Regions from separate parts of the Paenibacillus sp. MMO-58 genome, predicted to be linked through region 1. Evidence: riboswitches for the same ligand, from Rfam matches in the RefSeq annotation. Region 1 holds a riboswitch; the other holds the start of a gene.
What was found. A riboswitch is a leader RNA that binds a small molecule or an ion and turns the genes downstream of it on or off. The one in region 1 is predicted to bind cobalamin.

Region 2: another riboswitch for cobalamin. It lies ahead of WFJ73_RS06055 (ABC transporter substrate-binding protein); the one in region 1 lies ahead of WFJ73_RS05510 (S-layer homology domain-containing protein).

What each region holds. Positions count from the first base shown of each region.
Region 1 is NZ_JBBCVY010000001.1:1,190,350-1,197,896, forward strand. Features, by position in the region: gene WFJ73_RS05485 (ABC transporter ATP-binding protein) at 1-75, shown strand, start outside; gene xerS (tyrosine recombinase XerS) at 72-1,169, opposite strand; gene WFJ73_RS05495 (cell wall hydrolase) at 1,456-2,067, shown strand; gene rpiA (ribose-5-phosphate isomerase RpiA) at 2,287-2,961, shown strand; gene WFJ73_RS05505 (metallophosphoesterase family protein) at 2,994-3,746, shown strand; cobalamin riboswitch at 3,828-4,007, shown strand; gene WFJ73_RS05510 (S-layer homology domain-containing protein) at 4,179-7,547, shown strand, end outside.
Region 2 is NZ_JBBCVY010000002.1:64,712-72,258, forward strand. Features, by position in the region: gene cbiB (adenosylcobinamide-phosphate synthase CbiB) at 1-49, opposite strand, end outside; gene cobU (bifunctional adenosylcobinamide kinase/adenosylcobinamide-phosphate guanylyltransferase) at 46-654, opposite strand; gene cobT (nicotinate-nucleotide--dimethylbenzimidazole phosphoribosyltransferase) at 666-1,733, opposite strand; gene WFJ73_RS06045 (heme ABC transporter ATP-binding protein) at 1,760-2,566, opposite strand; gene WFJ73_RS06050 (FecCD family ABC transporter permease) at 2,566-3,600, opposite strand; gene WFJ73_RS06055 (ABC transporter substrate-binding protein) at 3,601-4,584, opposite strand; cobalamin riboswitch at 4,756-4,970, opposite strand; gene WFJ73_RS06060 (heavy metal translocating P-type ATPase) at 5,003-7,237, opposite strand; gene WFJ73_RS06065 (rhodanese-like domain-containing protein) at 7,383-7,547, opposite strand, start outside.

The DNA.
Region 1 (7,547 bases):
GGCGGTCTGTATGCGAAGCTGGTAAATACGCAGCTTAACATGCAAGAGGCCGTGTTAACGCAAGTCGAAGCTTAATTCGCGGCTTCGCTTGCTTGCTTAATCCGGTCGATCGCTTCGGCCATCGTTTTATCCGTAAGATGGGCGTAGATTTGGGTCGTCTCGGGAGAGGCGTGCCCAAGCTGCTCCTGGGTCATGTAAATATCGTTACGCAGGTAATAATCGGTTGCGAACGAATGGCGGAGCTTATGTACGCTTAAGTAAGGCTTGCCGAATCGCTTCGCATATTTGATTACCATTTCCTGAATGGCGCGTTTGGTCATTCGAGAGCCTTCTTTTTTGCCGTTAGCAATGGCAAGGAAGAGGGCTTTTTCACGTTTAGGCGCTTTATAATGGGAGTCCCTCATTTGCAAATAGGCCGTTAGATCATCAACCGCTTCCTGACGGAAATAGACGGGAGTCTTGAAGGTATCGTCGTTCTTGCCTTTTCGGTAGACATAGGCGAGCTTCTTCTTCACGTCAATATCATCGGTATTGAGATTTACGATTTCGGAGACGCGAAGGCCGGAATGAAGAATGAGACTGATAATGCAGCTGTCTCTGGTTCGATTTAGCTGATAGGAATATAGAGCCTGCTTGTTCTCCGCAACGTCCTTCTCGTAATCAGCATGTATATAGGCCAGAAATTCGTGTATTTCTTCTTCCTGCAGCAGCTTGCCTTCCAGCTTTGCCGCCGTATCTTTTGGCTTATGCGTTCGCTTGATCGAGACCTTGGCCATCACGTTCCGCTTTAATAGCGGATAGAACTCGTCATCCTCGGCGATCTGGCTCAAATAATGAAAGAGCGACCTTAGAGACGACAGCTTGCGCGTAATGGTTGTTCTGGTATTGCTATGGTTCGGATTGGTCGCAAGGAACATCCGGAAGGTATCGATACTGTCCATATGCAGCCGTTCAAGCTCGATAAGCTGGACATCCTTCACTTTTTCCGCGCTTGATAATCCTTCGGCGATCAGCCATCCCATAAACGTCTCGTAGTCTCTGACATACTCCAGCAATGAAGAGGGAGAGAGGTCGGGAAGCTTATAGTTGATAAATTTCTCCACATACCAGGGCATCATCGGAACACGCCGGTCTAGCTCCTGCCGATCCTTGATTTTGATCACATTCAATGCTGTTCACCTCGCTTTAAATCTTCCTATATTGTACCAATTCAAGCGATAGGGAACAATCGAAAGGATTCGAGCGTGAGGAAAAAGTTAGATTAGCAAATAAATGTAATTAATGTATTCGGGTTACTATATTTTTTTTTGTATGTTAAACTCGTTAAAAACCTGCCGTTACACAACAAAATTTTTCCAATTAATGATTTATGCAAATATTAATAAAATGAGAGGAGTATTAATATTGATTAATAATCAAATTTATAAATATAGTATTTCCATTATTCTAGCATTTATGATGACGGTTGCCATGCCGCTTCAGGCTGCGAAAGCAGCGGCGCCAGCGACGCTCAGTTATGGCAGCTACGGTCCGGATGTGCCGGATTTGCAGTTCCGTTTGAAGACGTTAGGTTATTTCGATAATACGGCGATTACAACGTTTTACGGAAAAATGACGGAAGAGGCCGTTCGCAAATTCCAAGTGGATTACGGACTTAAGTCGGATGGTGTAGCGGAGGAGAAAACTTGGACCCAGCTGAAGAAGGTTTCCGCTAATCAGAAAGAGCTTGATCTTCTGGCACGTATCGTTTATGCAGAAGCGCGCGGAGAGTCCTTCAAGGGCCAGGTTGCCGTTGCGGCGGTTGTATTAAATCGTCTTGATGCTGACGGCTTCCCGAAAACCATTAAAGGCGTAATCGAACAATCCGGCGCATTTACGGCGGTTGATGACGGCCAATATAATTTGAAGCCGGATTCTACAGCCTACAAAGCTGCGCTAGATGCGCTTGGCGGCAACGATCCGTCGCAAGGCGCGTTGTATTATTTTAATCCGAAGACGGCTACATCGAAGTGGATCTGGTCCCGCAAGCAAATCGTTCAAATCGGCAATCATATCTTCGCGGTATAAGATCCAATACGAAGGGCTGTGTACAAAGCTTGCCCGATATCGGCACGGTTTATTTAAAGAAATAAAAGTTATAGGCACATTCCCTACTCGGATCGAGCGGGAATGTGCCTTTTATTTTATAAAGAATATAAACCTGCCCTATATTTCCTAACATTCATTGCTTTGTTATACTAATTATTAAATCCTTTGCACAAATTCTAAATAAAATAAGGTGATCTCATGGAATCGAAACGTATTGCAGCAGAAAAAGCAGTTGAACTCGTCAAGGACGGGATGAAAGTAGGACTTGGTACCGGCTCTACCGCGTACTGGGCGATTCAAGCGATTGGCCGTCGGGTGAAGGAAGAAGGGCTAACCATTCAAGCAGTCGCAACTTCGGTTCAATCCGAGCAGCTGGCGAAAGAACTTGGCATTCCGATGATGCCGTTTGCCGATGTGGACGTGCTTGATCTGACAATTGACGGGGCGGATGAAGTGGATCCTGCCCTTCACTTAATTAAGGGTGGCGGCGGAGCTCTGCTTCGCGAGAAGATTGTAGCGGCTGCAAGCAAGCAGCTGATTATTATCGTGGACGAGAGCAAGGACGTGAAGCAGCTTGGCAAGTTCCCGCTGCCTGTCGAGATTGTTCCGTTTGCTTTCGAACTGACGGTGAAGAAGCTTCGCAAGCTGGGCTGCGAGCCGAAGCTCCGCAAGAAAGGTGAAGAGCTGTATGTGACCGATAACGGCAACTATATTGCGGATTGCGAGTTTGGCGCCATTACGGATCCGGAAGCGCTTCATGATGACCTGAACCGGATTCCCGGCGTTGTGGACAACGGATTGTTTATCCATATGGCAAGTCTAGTTATTGTGGGCTCCGCAGACGGTTCGATCCGGAGTATCCCAAAGGAATAAACCAGCCTAACAAGCAGGAAGGGTGGAGAAGCATGAATAAGAGGTTTGCGTTAATAACGGATACCCATGGCAATATGCCAGCGTTAAAAGCGGCCCTTCATGAGATCGACACTTTGCACGAGATTGACTCCATCTATTGCTTGGGAGATATAATCGGAATCGGGCCGGATACGAATGAAGTGCTTCATACGCTTTTCTCCAGGGATGATGTATCCTATGTGTCCGGTAATCATGATGAAGCCGTGCTCGCGATTATCAAGGGTGAACCTTATCCGGAAAGCCATTTCCATTCGGAACGGCATCATAAGTGGATAGCGGATAGAATGGACAAGTCGTTTGTCCCGCTGCTGGAACGAATGCCTCGTATGATCCGGACTGAAGCGCACGGCAAAAGCATGCTTTTTACCCATTATCATATTGCGCGGGACAAGTTTAACGATCCGATAAGCAAAGATCCGTTTAGCCCAATTGTTGAGCCAAGCCTGTCCAATCTGGAAAAGCTGTTCGACGGTTACGAAGACGCATTGATCGGTTTTGGCCATCATCATCCGGTTCATTATTTCCGCAGCGACAGACAAGCGTTTCTTAATCCCGGTTCCCTTGGCTGCAACAATAAGTCTACTGCCAGGTACGCGATCGTTACGGTGAGCGAGCAGGGTTTTGAGGTACAGCTGCAGGAGGCGGAATATGATAATTCGGCATTCCTTGCTTCCTACGAAAGGCTGGATGTACCCGACCGGGAGTTTATTTTGCGAGTCTTTCACGGAGATCAGCTGAGAGAATAGGCCTATAGAATTGAAAAATTTAGCATGACAAAACGAAAAATATTCGTTATGATGAGCAAGCAAATTGAATACGAGATAAGTATCAGGTGCCAATGATACCTTCCGCCAGTTAGGGCGATGGTATTGGATTGGTTAAAAGGGAAGTTGGGTGAGAATCCCACGCGGTCCCGCCGCTGTAAGAGACGAGTCTATGCGCATATCCACTGGGCAACCGGGAAGGGTGCATAGGCATTGACGCTCGAGCCAGAATACCTGCCTGATTCTTTTTACACCACAATTCTACGAGCGATAGGAGGGTGTTCATTATGCATGCTTACTTTGACATGTCTACTTGACCAAGCCCTTCAACTTTTACGAGTTGGAGGGTTTTTTGCTGTGCGGATGGGTAGTTGTGCCCGAGAGAATGAAAGAGTTATAGAAAGGGAGCTTGTAATGAAAAAGAATAAATGGTTAGTATGGCTGCTTGTTGTAGCAGTAACGTTATCCGTTACTGTAACGCCAGTCCGTGTGTCTTATGCCGACCCCGCAGATACGCCGGAAGGTTACGTCACGCTGGATGTGGAGAAGTTTACGCTTGGCCAGGGCTATATTAAAGAGCCCGTAAAAGTGCCTTTTTATGAAGGGGACAATGGGGCTGCCTTGGTCGACCGTCTTCTTGGGGAAGAGAACTACAAGCATTCGGGATCGATCGATAGCGCTTTTTATTTATCCAAAGTAAAAGATAACGATTCCAGGCCGGTTGAGCTTCCAGCCTACCTAACAAAGATGATGGAAGACAATCATGCGGTGTTTGGCGGCAAAGTGGATGAGAATTGGCTTGGTGAGTTTGACTACACCAATATGTCCGGTTGGATGTATGCCGTAAATAATGCGTTCCCTCCCGTTGGCTTTTCCAATTATGAGCCGCAAAACGGCGATGTCATCCGTGTTCAATTCACCGTATACGGATACGGAACGGACCTTGGCAGCGAGTGGGGAGATATCCGGCTCGCGAACAAGGATGGATTAACGGAAGCCATTGCTGAAATCAACAGCTCACCTGACAAACAGGAATTGCTGAATGATGTGAAGATTGGTCCAGCGTACGAACATGCATATGCTACATTACAAAATATTGAAAGTACGCAAGAGGAAGTTAATTCGGCTTTGACAGAGCTGGCAGGAGCTCAGGATACGACTCCTCCTTCCATCACGGTTAACGGATTTGTTAACAATCAGGTCGTAACGGCACAACAGCTTCCGTTCTCGGTATCGGTTACGGATAACGTTCAGCAGACAATCGACCCTGAAGTGAAGCTGAACGGAAATCTGCTGCAACCATCAAACGGACAGTATACAGCTGATTTAGTATCTGGCTTGAATACGCTTGTCATCAATGCGGCAGATGGTGCCGGTAACCAGGCAACGCAGACCTATACGGTTACATACAAGGCAAATGCTGCAGGTACAATCGATCAATACGTCGACCGCAATCTGGCTTATCTATTATCAACGGTAAGCAATCCCGTCTTCGGAACGTTAAACGGCGAGTGGTCAGTCCTTACCTTGGCACGCGGCAACTACCAAGTGCCGGATGGCTACTATGATACTTATTACAACAAGGTCGTAGCGGCTGTTCAAGATAAACAAAACGTTCTAGATCCAAATAAATATACCGAGCACTCCAGAGTTATCCTGGCGCTGACGTCGATTGGCAAAGATGTAACGAATGTCGGCGGATATAATCAGCTCGAGAAGCTGGCAGATTTCAATAAAGTTATTGCCCAAGGCATTAACGGACCTACCTTTGCCTTGCTGGCACTGGACAGCCACAAATACGATATTCCTGTCGTAGCGGGCGTAGCGGTTCAATCCACAAGAGCCAATCTTATTCAATACATGGTTGATAAGGAGGTTAAGAAAGGCACCGAAAATGCAGGCGGATGGGGCTTTGGCAGCTTTGTTGATGTGGACTTGACGGCTATGACGCTTCAAGCTTTGGCTCCTTATTACAACTGCAACCCTGATGTCAAATCAGCTGCCGACCGTGCAGTCACTTGGTTGTCCAAGTCACAGAGCAGCAATGACGGCGGTTATTCTTCGAGCGAGAGCATCGCGCAGGTCATTGTTGCTCTTAGCGCATTAGGGATCGATTCCAACTCGGATCCCCGTTTTGTAAAGAACGGCCATTCCTTGATTGATGCGTTCTTACTCTATGCTTTGCCTGATGGCGGTTTCCGTCATACCAAGACGGGCGGCGTCAACGGATTGGCGACCGATCAAGGTACGTATGCACTTGTAGCTTATGACCGCTACTTGAAACAGAAGAAATCTCTTTATGATATGACGGATGTCACGCTTTCCACTGAACAACAACCGGCGAATCCCGGTGATTTGACACTTCCGTCAGGCAATACACCGCAAGTAGCGGTTCCGGATGATTCGGCAGATTACCGAATACCGGTTACGGCAGCAGACAGCGGCAAACAAATCGGCATTTCGATTCCTGCTGGCAAAGCATCGGATGTAAAGCTTAGTCTTCCGCTTACCACTGCGCTGCCGCAGATTGAAGCGGTAAAAGGAAATAATTCGATCCTGATTCCGCAAGGCACGCAAGTGACATCCGGAGACTCAGCAGGCATTCATTTGCTTACTGCCTTAAATACTTCCGATTCCGTCTTGCAAAACCAGATTAAGAACATTGTTGCAAGCGGCAAAAAAATGGATCAGGTTGCAGTTGCCTTCTCGATGGGTGGGAGCGCACGCGTGCAATTCAATCAGTTCGTTACCTTGACGCTTAAAGGGATGGGCGGCAAAAGCGTTGCTTATATCGAGGGCGGCGTTGCCACTTCGATTACGAAATACACCAGCGATGCGCTTGGCCTTGCAAGCGGCAAGAACGAATACACGTACGACAACGGCTCTGATCTGATTATCAAGACGAATCATTTTACGGATTATGTAGCTTTCGCTGAGAGCACAATTGTTGTAGATGGAGGAGGAAGCAATCCGCCGCCGACGGCTACGAAATACGTAACCTTATCCGTTGACAAATTGACGATTAATAAAGGTTATACCGTTGCAAACACAAAGATCGAACTTCGTGAGGGAGATACCGCGTGGAGTTTGCTTAAACGTGTTCTCGACAGCAAAGGTTTGACTTACGAATACGTCTTTACTCCGAAATACAACAGTGCTTATGTTCAGTCCATAGCAGGTGACGGTGAATTTGACCATGGCAGCGGAAGCGGTTGGATGTACAACGTCAATGGCGTTTACCCGAACTATGGCGCAAGCCTTTATGAACTTAAAGACGGGGATAAGCTTCAATGGCGTTACACAACCAATCTAGGTATCGACCTTGGCGTGGATCCGGATGATTGGGAAGCGCCTGGCGAGAATGGCAACAACGGAGATGATGAAGGCGAAGATACAGGAGCGGGCGGTTCTGGCAGTACAGGCACGCCCCCGGCTTCTAATGGTTTGGAAAAGCTTTATTCCGATGCTTCCCAAATCTCGTCTTGGGCAAAGCAAGCGATTGAGCAGGCATCCGAAAAAGGCTTTGTGCAAGGCAGCGGCGGTAAGTTCCATCCGCAAGATTCGGTTACAAGAGCAGAGTTTGCGAAAATGCTCGTATCTATTCTGGGTCTGCCAACGACCGCGCCTGCGGCCGGTTTTACGGATGTAACCTCGAAAGACTGGTTCGCGCCGTATGTCAATGCGGTTGCCCAAGCCGGTTATATGAACGGCTATCAGCAGCACTTTGATCCAAACGCAAGCATAACGCGCGAAGAAATGGCCGTGACGATTGTCCGGGCACTT
Region 2 (7,547 bases), on a different contig from region 1:
TAGCTGCCGCAACAAGCAGCAGCGTTTCCTGCAAAGAATAATAGATCATAAGCTCTCCCACCGAAATTGCAAGGCTTTCAGCTCGACCGGAATGCCGGCGGTCACGAGGAAAACCTTGTCCGACAAGGCAGCCATCCGTTGATTCAACCGTCCGGCTTCATCGCGGAATTTTCTGCCGAGCGGATAAGCCGGCACGATGCCGTCCCCAACTTCATTGGTCACAAGGATAAGCGGATAATTATACTCCTGTACGGCAGCTGACAATTCATTGACCTGTTCATTCAGCCAATCGCGGGCTTTCTCCGCAGCTTCGGATTTTTCCCTTTCCTCCGCCTCCATCAGCACGTTTGTCAGCCATAAGGTTAAGCAATCAACCAATACCACGGGCGGCTTTCCATCCATCCGCTCCAGCTCATAGGCTTCCTTCGCCAGCTGCCGCAGCCTGTCCGGAAGCTCCATCGGCTCCTCAATGGTCGTCCAACGAAAGCCGCCTTGTTCCCGGTTCTGCTGGTGCAAAGCGATCCGTTCCGCCATTTCCTCATCCCAGACCCGGCTGGTCGCCAAATAGATCCCTTGCTCCCCAAGCCGGGCTGCAAGCTTTTCGGCGAAGGAGCTTTTGCCGCTTCTTGCTCCGCCGGTTACCAACATTGCCAACTTCGCCTCACCTACTCCCTGGAAACTCCGGCGCTTGAGAAGGTCGCCATTTCCTGCATCAGCTTTAAGGCGGCATCAACGAAATGGAAGCACAAGACGGCGCCCGTTCCTTCTCCAAGCCGCATATCGAGCTGAATCATCGGAGACAGCCCCATTGACTCCAGTACAACCGCATGCCCTTGTTCCTGGGACAAATGGGAGGCGAACAAATAAGGCTTCGCCTGCTCTGCCAGCCGAACGGCCACCAGAGCGGCAACCGAGGAAATAAACCCGTCAACGACAACCGGACAGCCGTTTGCAGCCGCGCCGATGATAAATCCGGCCAAGCCCGCAATTTCCGCACCGCCTACCTTGGCGAGTACATCAAGCGGATCCGAGGCATTGGGCTTATTAACGGCAATAGCGCGTTTCACGACTTCAATCTTATGCCGCCAGCTTTCATCATTAATGCCGGTTCCCCTGCCAACGGATAATTCGGGCGCTAATCCCGTCAATACGGTTGTCAGAGCCGCGCTTGGGGTCGTGTTGCCGATTCCCATCTCTCCCGTTGCGAACAGCCGGTAGCCTTTTTCAGCTAATTCATTAGCTACTTGAACGCCTGCCATAATAGCCCGAAGCGCTTCCTCCCTGCTCATCGCAGGCTGCTTTGCCATATTGGCAGTTCCTCGAACCACCTTCCGGCTGATCAGCCCCGGATGCTCAAGCTCGGCGTTTACGCCAATATCCACGCAATAGACATCGGCTCCCGCCTGTCGCGCGAGTACGTTTACCGCCGCTCCGCCGCTTAAGAAATTAAGGACCATTTGCGGAGTCACTTCTTGCGGATACGCGCTGACCCCTTCCTCGCACACGCCGTGATCTCCAGCCATCACGACTACCGCTTTGCGGCTCAAATCCGGCCAGAGACTGCCTGAAATCCCGGCTAAGCGAAAAGCAATCTCTTCAAGCTTCCCGAGACTGCCGGTTGGCTTTGTCAGCTGATCGGAATGCGCCTTTGCTTCAATTACAGCCTGTTCCTGGAAAGGTCTGATTCGTTCGATAATCTGTTGTAACTCGGCAGCTAATTCATTTGCCACAATGTTTTCTCCTCTCCGTATGTACAACTCTATGTCATTTCAATTAATCTGCCGGCATCCTGTTGCTTCGGCTGCAATAAAATTTGAGGCGTACCGGTTAAAGGATGCTTCACGATCGATGCCTCCGTCTGATAAACCTCACGAATCAGGTCAACGCTAAGCACCTCCGCAGGAGCACCCGTTGCCGCTATTCCGCCCTTATGCAAGACGAGTATCCGATTGCAATACAGGGAAGCCAAATTCAGATCGTGCAGAACCGCTACAACGGTCAAATTGCGTTCCTGCTGCCACTGCCGTACGGTATCCAGCAGCTGCACTTGATAACCGATATCCAGATATGTCGTTGGCTCATCCAGCAAAATAACCTCCGGCTCCTGCACCACCACCTTCGCTAGAGCTACCCGCTGACGCTCCCCGCCGCTTAGCTGATCAAGAGGCCGGTTCGACAAAGGCGTCAGCCCCATCGAATCCAGCGTGAAATCGATTAGTGCAGAATGATCCTCCCGCTCATCGCCAAACCAATTCTGATAAGGAAAACGTCCCATCTCAACCACTTGACGGACGGTAAAGCCCGCTGGGGGCAACCCGCCTTGCTGCAGCACCGCCAAACGTCTCGCGAGCGCTTTGCGGGAATAATTCGACAGATTCACGCCGGATAAGCTGACATCGCCCGAAGAAGGCTTTGTCACGCCTGATAATAGCTGCAGCAGCGTTGACTTCCCTACGCCGTTTGGCCCGATAATGCCATGAATCCGGCCGGGCTCAAGCTTAAACGAGAGGTTCTCCAGGACAGAACGGCCGTTAACTTTCTTGCTCACTTGTTGAACCGAGATCATTAATAGCCCTCCTGTCCTTTTTTGCGCCGGTACAGCAGATACGCGAAGAATGGCGCGCCTAGTAAAGCGGTTACGACCCCTAGCGGAATTTCTTTCGGGGCAAGGGCTATTCTTGCTAGCGTATCGGACCATAACACGAATATCCCTCCGCCAATCGCCGAGAGCGGAATCAGCAGCCGGTAATCGGGACCAACCATTAACCGGATGAGATGCGGCACAACCAAGCCTACGAACCCGATAACTCCGCTGACCGACACCGCCGCCGCGGTAAGCAGCGTCGAGCCGATCAGAACGATCAGCTTTGTCCGTTCAACCCGGATTCCCAGATGTGCCGCATGCCTCTCGCCAAGCACAAATAGATTCAGCGCTTGTCCGTATGCAAATAAAATCGGCAAGCCAATCACAAGGCACGGAAGCACAATATACACGTCCGCCCAGTTTTTCATAGCCAAAGAGCCCATCAGCCAGAACAGAATCTGGTTAATGACTTCGTCAGACATCGATACCATAAACGATACAAACGCGCCTAAGAAGGATTGAATGATGACACCGGACAGGATCAAAGTCTCAATCTGCATGACGCCTCTGCTGCGCGCCAGGAAAAAGACGCCGAGCAGCGTCAGCGTTCCCGTCATAAAAGCAACAACCGGAATCGTCCATTCGCCCAGCACGGCTTGATAACCAAACAAAATAAGAAAAGCCGCCCCTACCGAGCTGCCGGATGATACCCCTAACGTATACGGATCGGCAAGCGGATTGCGGAGCACGCCTTGAAAGCCCGCTCCGGCAAGCCCGAGACACGCGCCAACAAGCACGCCTAGCAGCACGCGTGACAATCTGACCTGCGTAACAATCGCGATCTCTCCGGTACTCCAATGACTTCCGGCGTCATCCGTCCAAGGAAGCTGATGCCAGAGGATTCCCCATACATCGGCAAACGGGAGCATGGAGGACCCAATCGACAAACTTAGAACGATAGAAACAGCAAGAAGGAGCAAAGCTGCTCCTCCATAGACCGCTAATTTTCTTTTCATCTACTTCACAAGATCCGGGTGAAGAGCTTTCGCAACCTGCAGCAGGGCATCCGCAAGACGCGGACCTACGCGTGAAGTCTCGTCATTGCCAACTTCGAACATCTGCTTGTTCTTCACCGCATCAATCGCATCCCAGCCTGGACGGCTGTTTATTCCGGTAACGATTGGATTCGGATCCTCTCCCAGATCAGGATAAAGGATAATTTCAGGGTTTTGCTTCACGACTTCTTCCGCGCTAACTTCATACCAGCCTGCTTGCGAAGCGCCCACGTTCGTACCGCCGGCAATCGTAAGCAGTTCATCCAGGAACGTGCCGGAACCTACCGTCCAGCCTGGCGAGAATTCCAGGTAAACCAGCTTTTTCGGAGCGTCCTTCACGGCATCCGTCACCTGCTGCTTCACATCGCGCATATGCGTTGCAACTTGCGCAGCTTCCGTGTTCTTATTCATTATTTTACCGATTGTCTCGATTTTGGCAATTGTTTCATCGTAAGTTTTCGGGTCCGTGGCAAGAACCGTAATGTTCAGCTTGCGAAGCTGCTCGACCGCATCGGTATTCATCGAAGAGGAAGCCACTACAAGATCGGGATTAAGAGCCGCGACTGCTTCGATATTGGTCGTCATGTCGCCTACTTTAGGCTTGGACGCCGCTTCCTCCGGATAATTGCTGTAGCTGTCAACGCCGGCAACTTCTTCGCCTGCGCCGACCGCATAAAGAACTTCCGTCTCGCTTGGCGCGAGAGATACGACCTTCGTTGGTGCTTTCTCAAACGTCAATTCCGTTCCCGTAGCATCCGTCACCTTAAACGGATATACCGTCTCCACTGCCGGGCTTTCGGCTGGCTGCTCGCTTTGAACCGGCGATGCCGACGCGTTGGCATTCCCCGTATTCCCCGCATCGTTCGTGTTCGCTTTGTTAGCGCCGCATGCCGCCATAAAGACCAGAATTGCGGTCATCAACATTGCCAGCATTAATTTCGACAATCTTTTGTTTCTCCCAACCATAGTTTCCAAGCACCCCTTCTATTTATCTTGAATCGAAAACAAAAAAAGGCATTCCCGGCAAAGGTGCCGGAAATGCCGGAAGTCCTTTTTGCTTGCGCGCAAAAAAAGACGGTTTCCTTCATTCCAACACTTCCCTAATTCCGCGTAGGTATAGCGTTATGCGAACAGGCAGGTCTCCTGACTTGAAGCAGTAGCGCCAGCGTCTTCCCGAATTTTGCATTCAGTGACGTAAGCTGGCACACGGGTCTAAATAAAATTAGACCGCTTCTTACAGTGGCGGGTCCGTGCCGGATTTTAACCGGACTTCCCTATTAAGCTTGCAAAAGCCTGTCGGCTCCTGCAGCACCTGTTCCATGATTTATTCGTTTTCGACCAACGTAACTATACCACCCATATTCTAGAATTGTCCAGCAGCTCTTCTTAATCTTGCTCCAAGCCTGATCGCGTTACCCACCACCGATACCGAACTGAAGGCCATTGCCGTACCTGCCATCCACGGCTGAAGCATGCCGCAAGCGGCAAACGGAATGATAAGCGCGTTATAGATGAAAGCGAAAGTCAGATTCTGCCGAACATTGCGCACCGTTAGACGGCTGATCAGCAAAGCCTCCGGAATAGCGGTCATCCGGGGCTGGAGAAGCGTAATGTGACCGGCTGTTAATGCCGCATCCGTACCGTCTCCCATCGCGAGGCCTACATCCGCCGCGGCTAGTGCCGGAGCGTCATTCCAGCCGTCCCCGGCCATTCCGACCTTGTAGTCCTGCTCCTTCAGGCGGTCCACCAGCTCCAATTTATCTTCGGGCAGCATATTGGCATAGACCTTTGAAGGATCGATCCCCGCCGTTTGGGCCGCGCTCAAAGCAGGCGCAGGATGATCTCCCGTTGCCAGAACCACGGTTACTCCTGCTTTCCGAAGCTGCGTTACGGCCGGTTTGGCAAAAGCCTTTACCGCATCGATGAAGGATATAGCTCCAATTACTCGATTATTATCCGCTACGTACAGCACCGTTTCCCCAAGCTTCTGGCGTTCTTCCGCGAATCTTTGAATAGTTGGACTGCCGATGCCCCACTTTTTCAGTGCGGCAAACCCGGCATTGCCGATTCCTATTCTCCTCTGCTCTACCGATGCTTCTACCCCTTTGCCTGTCGTATAGGAGAAATCGGTTGCGGCAGGAGGAACCAGGCCGGTCTGCACGGCCTCCGCCCGAATGGCGACGGCTAGCGGATGAGTCGAATTGGCTTCCACGGCGGCTGCAAGCCTCAAGAGTCCCTGCTTGCTCCCCTGCGTAACGTGCATGCTGCCGATCTTCGGTTTTCCTTCCGTTAACGTTCCCGTTTTATCAAGCACAAGCATGTTAAGCTGCGCCAGCCGTTCAAGCGCACCCGCTTCCTTTACCACAATCCCTCTTTTGGCGAGCCGCCCCGAGGCTACGACAAGGGAAATCGGAGTTGCGAGTCCGAGAGCGCATGGGCAAGCCGCCAATACAACCGCGACGGCACAACGGAAGGCCGTCGTCCAATTGCCCGGTTCAACAGCCGAAACCCAAATCACAAACGTACCTAACGAGAGAAGCAGCATCGCCGGTACAAACCAAGCCGATACCGCATCGACCTGCCGCTGAATCAGCGACTTCGAACGTTGCGCCTGCCTGACGAGATCAACAATCCGGCTCAGCATGGTGGCGTAACCGGCAGCGGTTGTACGGATACGGAGGCTGCTGCTTTCATTCCGAGTCCCTGCCCATACTTGGTCGCCGGGGCGCTTGGCAAGCGGAACGCTCTCGCCCGTCAACAAGGACTCGTTAATTTCCGATTCTCCGGTTGCAATAACGCCGTCAACGGGAATAATCTGTCCGGCAGGCACAAGTACGTAATCGTTCTCCCGGACAAACTCCGTCTTGATTTCCATTTCTACGCCGGCCCGCTCCACTTTTACTACCGTATTCAGCAGCTTGCTGTATCCCGAGGCATCCTGCTGCGCGCGCGAAGTAACGGAGGCTTCAATAAACTTGCCAAGCAGCACGGCCGTTATGACGACTGCGGATGTCTCGAAATACAGAGGAACCTCGTGGGCGTACAAAGCGGTCCGATCCGCATTAAATACGAGAAAATGACTGTACAAATAAGCAGCCGAGGTTCCGGTTGCCACCAAGACATCCATATTGGTCGCCCGCGACCGGATGGCGTGATAGGCCCCGATATAGAACGGCAGACCTATGACGAACTGGATAACGGTCGCAAGAACCAGCTGGAGCCACGGATTGGTCAGAAGCTCGGGAAGCTCAATCCGGGCAAACGGAGCCAGATGCTGTACCATCGCCGAGAGCAGAGGCGCAGTTAGAATCATGGAGATGATCAATCTCAGCCGCAGCCGGCTTCGTTCCTTCTCGAAGCCTTCCTTCGCATTTTCGGGCAGATCAGCTTTGAAGCCCAGCTTGGCGATCTGCTGCATGATGGCTGACGGCTCAATCATTCCAGGCTTATATTGCACCCAGGCCGTACGTGCCGAATAGCTGACCGCTACGGCTTCAACGCCTGGCATTTTTCCGACATTCTTCTCTATTCTGGCCGCGCAAGCGGTGCAGCTCATTCCTTGCACGGATAAATCGATCGTAATTCCCTTCTCGTCCATACAGCTCACCCGCCTTCCGCTTGTCCATTCTACCGCCGTAATTGAACAAGCTCCTGCGTTAATCTATATGATTCGAATGGGGGATGTAGAATTAAAAAAGCGTGCTTGAGGGGGCCATTGCCGCCTAACAAGCACGCTTTACCTTTTATTTGCCGTATGCGACATCGCCATTCCAGGCGAGCATGCCTCCGGTCATGTTGGTTACGTTATAGCCTTGGGCATGAAGGAAATCGCAAGCTCTTCCGCTGCGTCCGCCGCTGCGGCAAACCATGATCAGAGCCTGGTCCTTCGGCAGCTCTTCGTAGCGCTC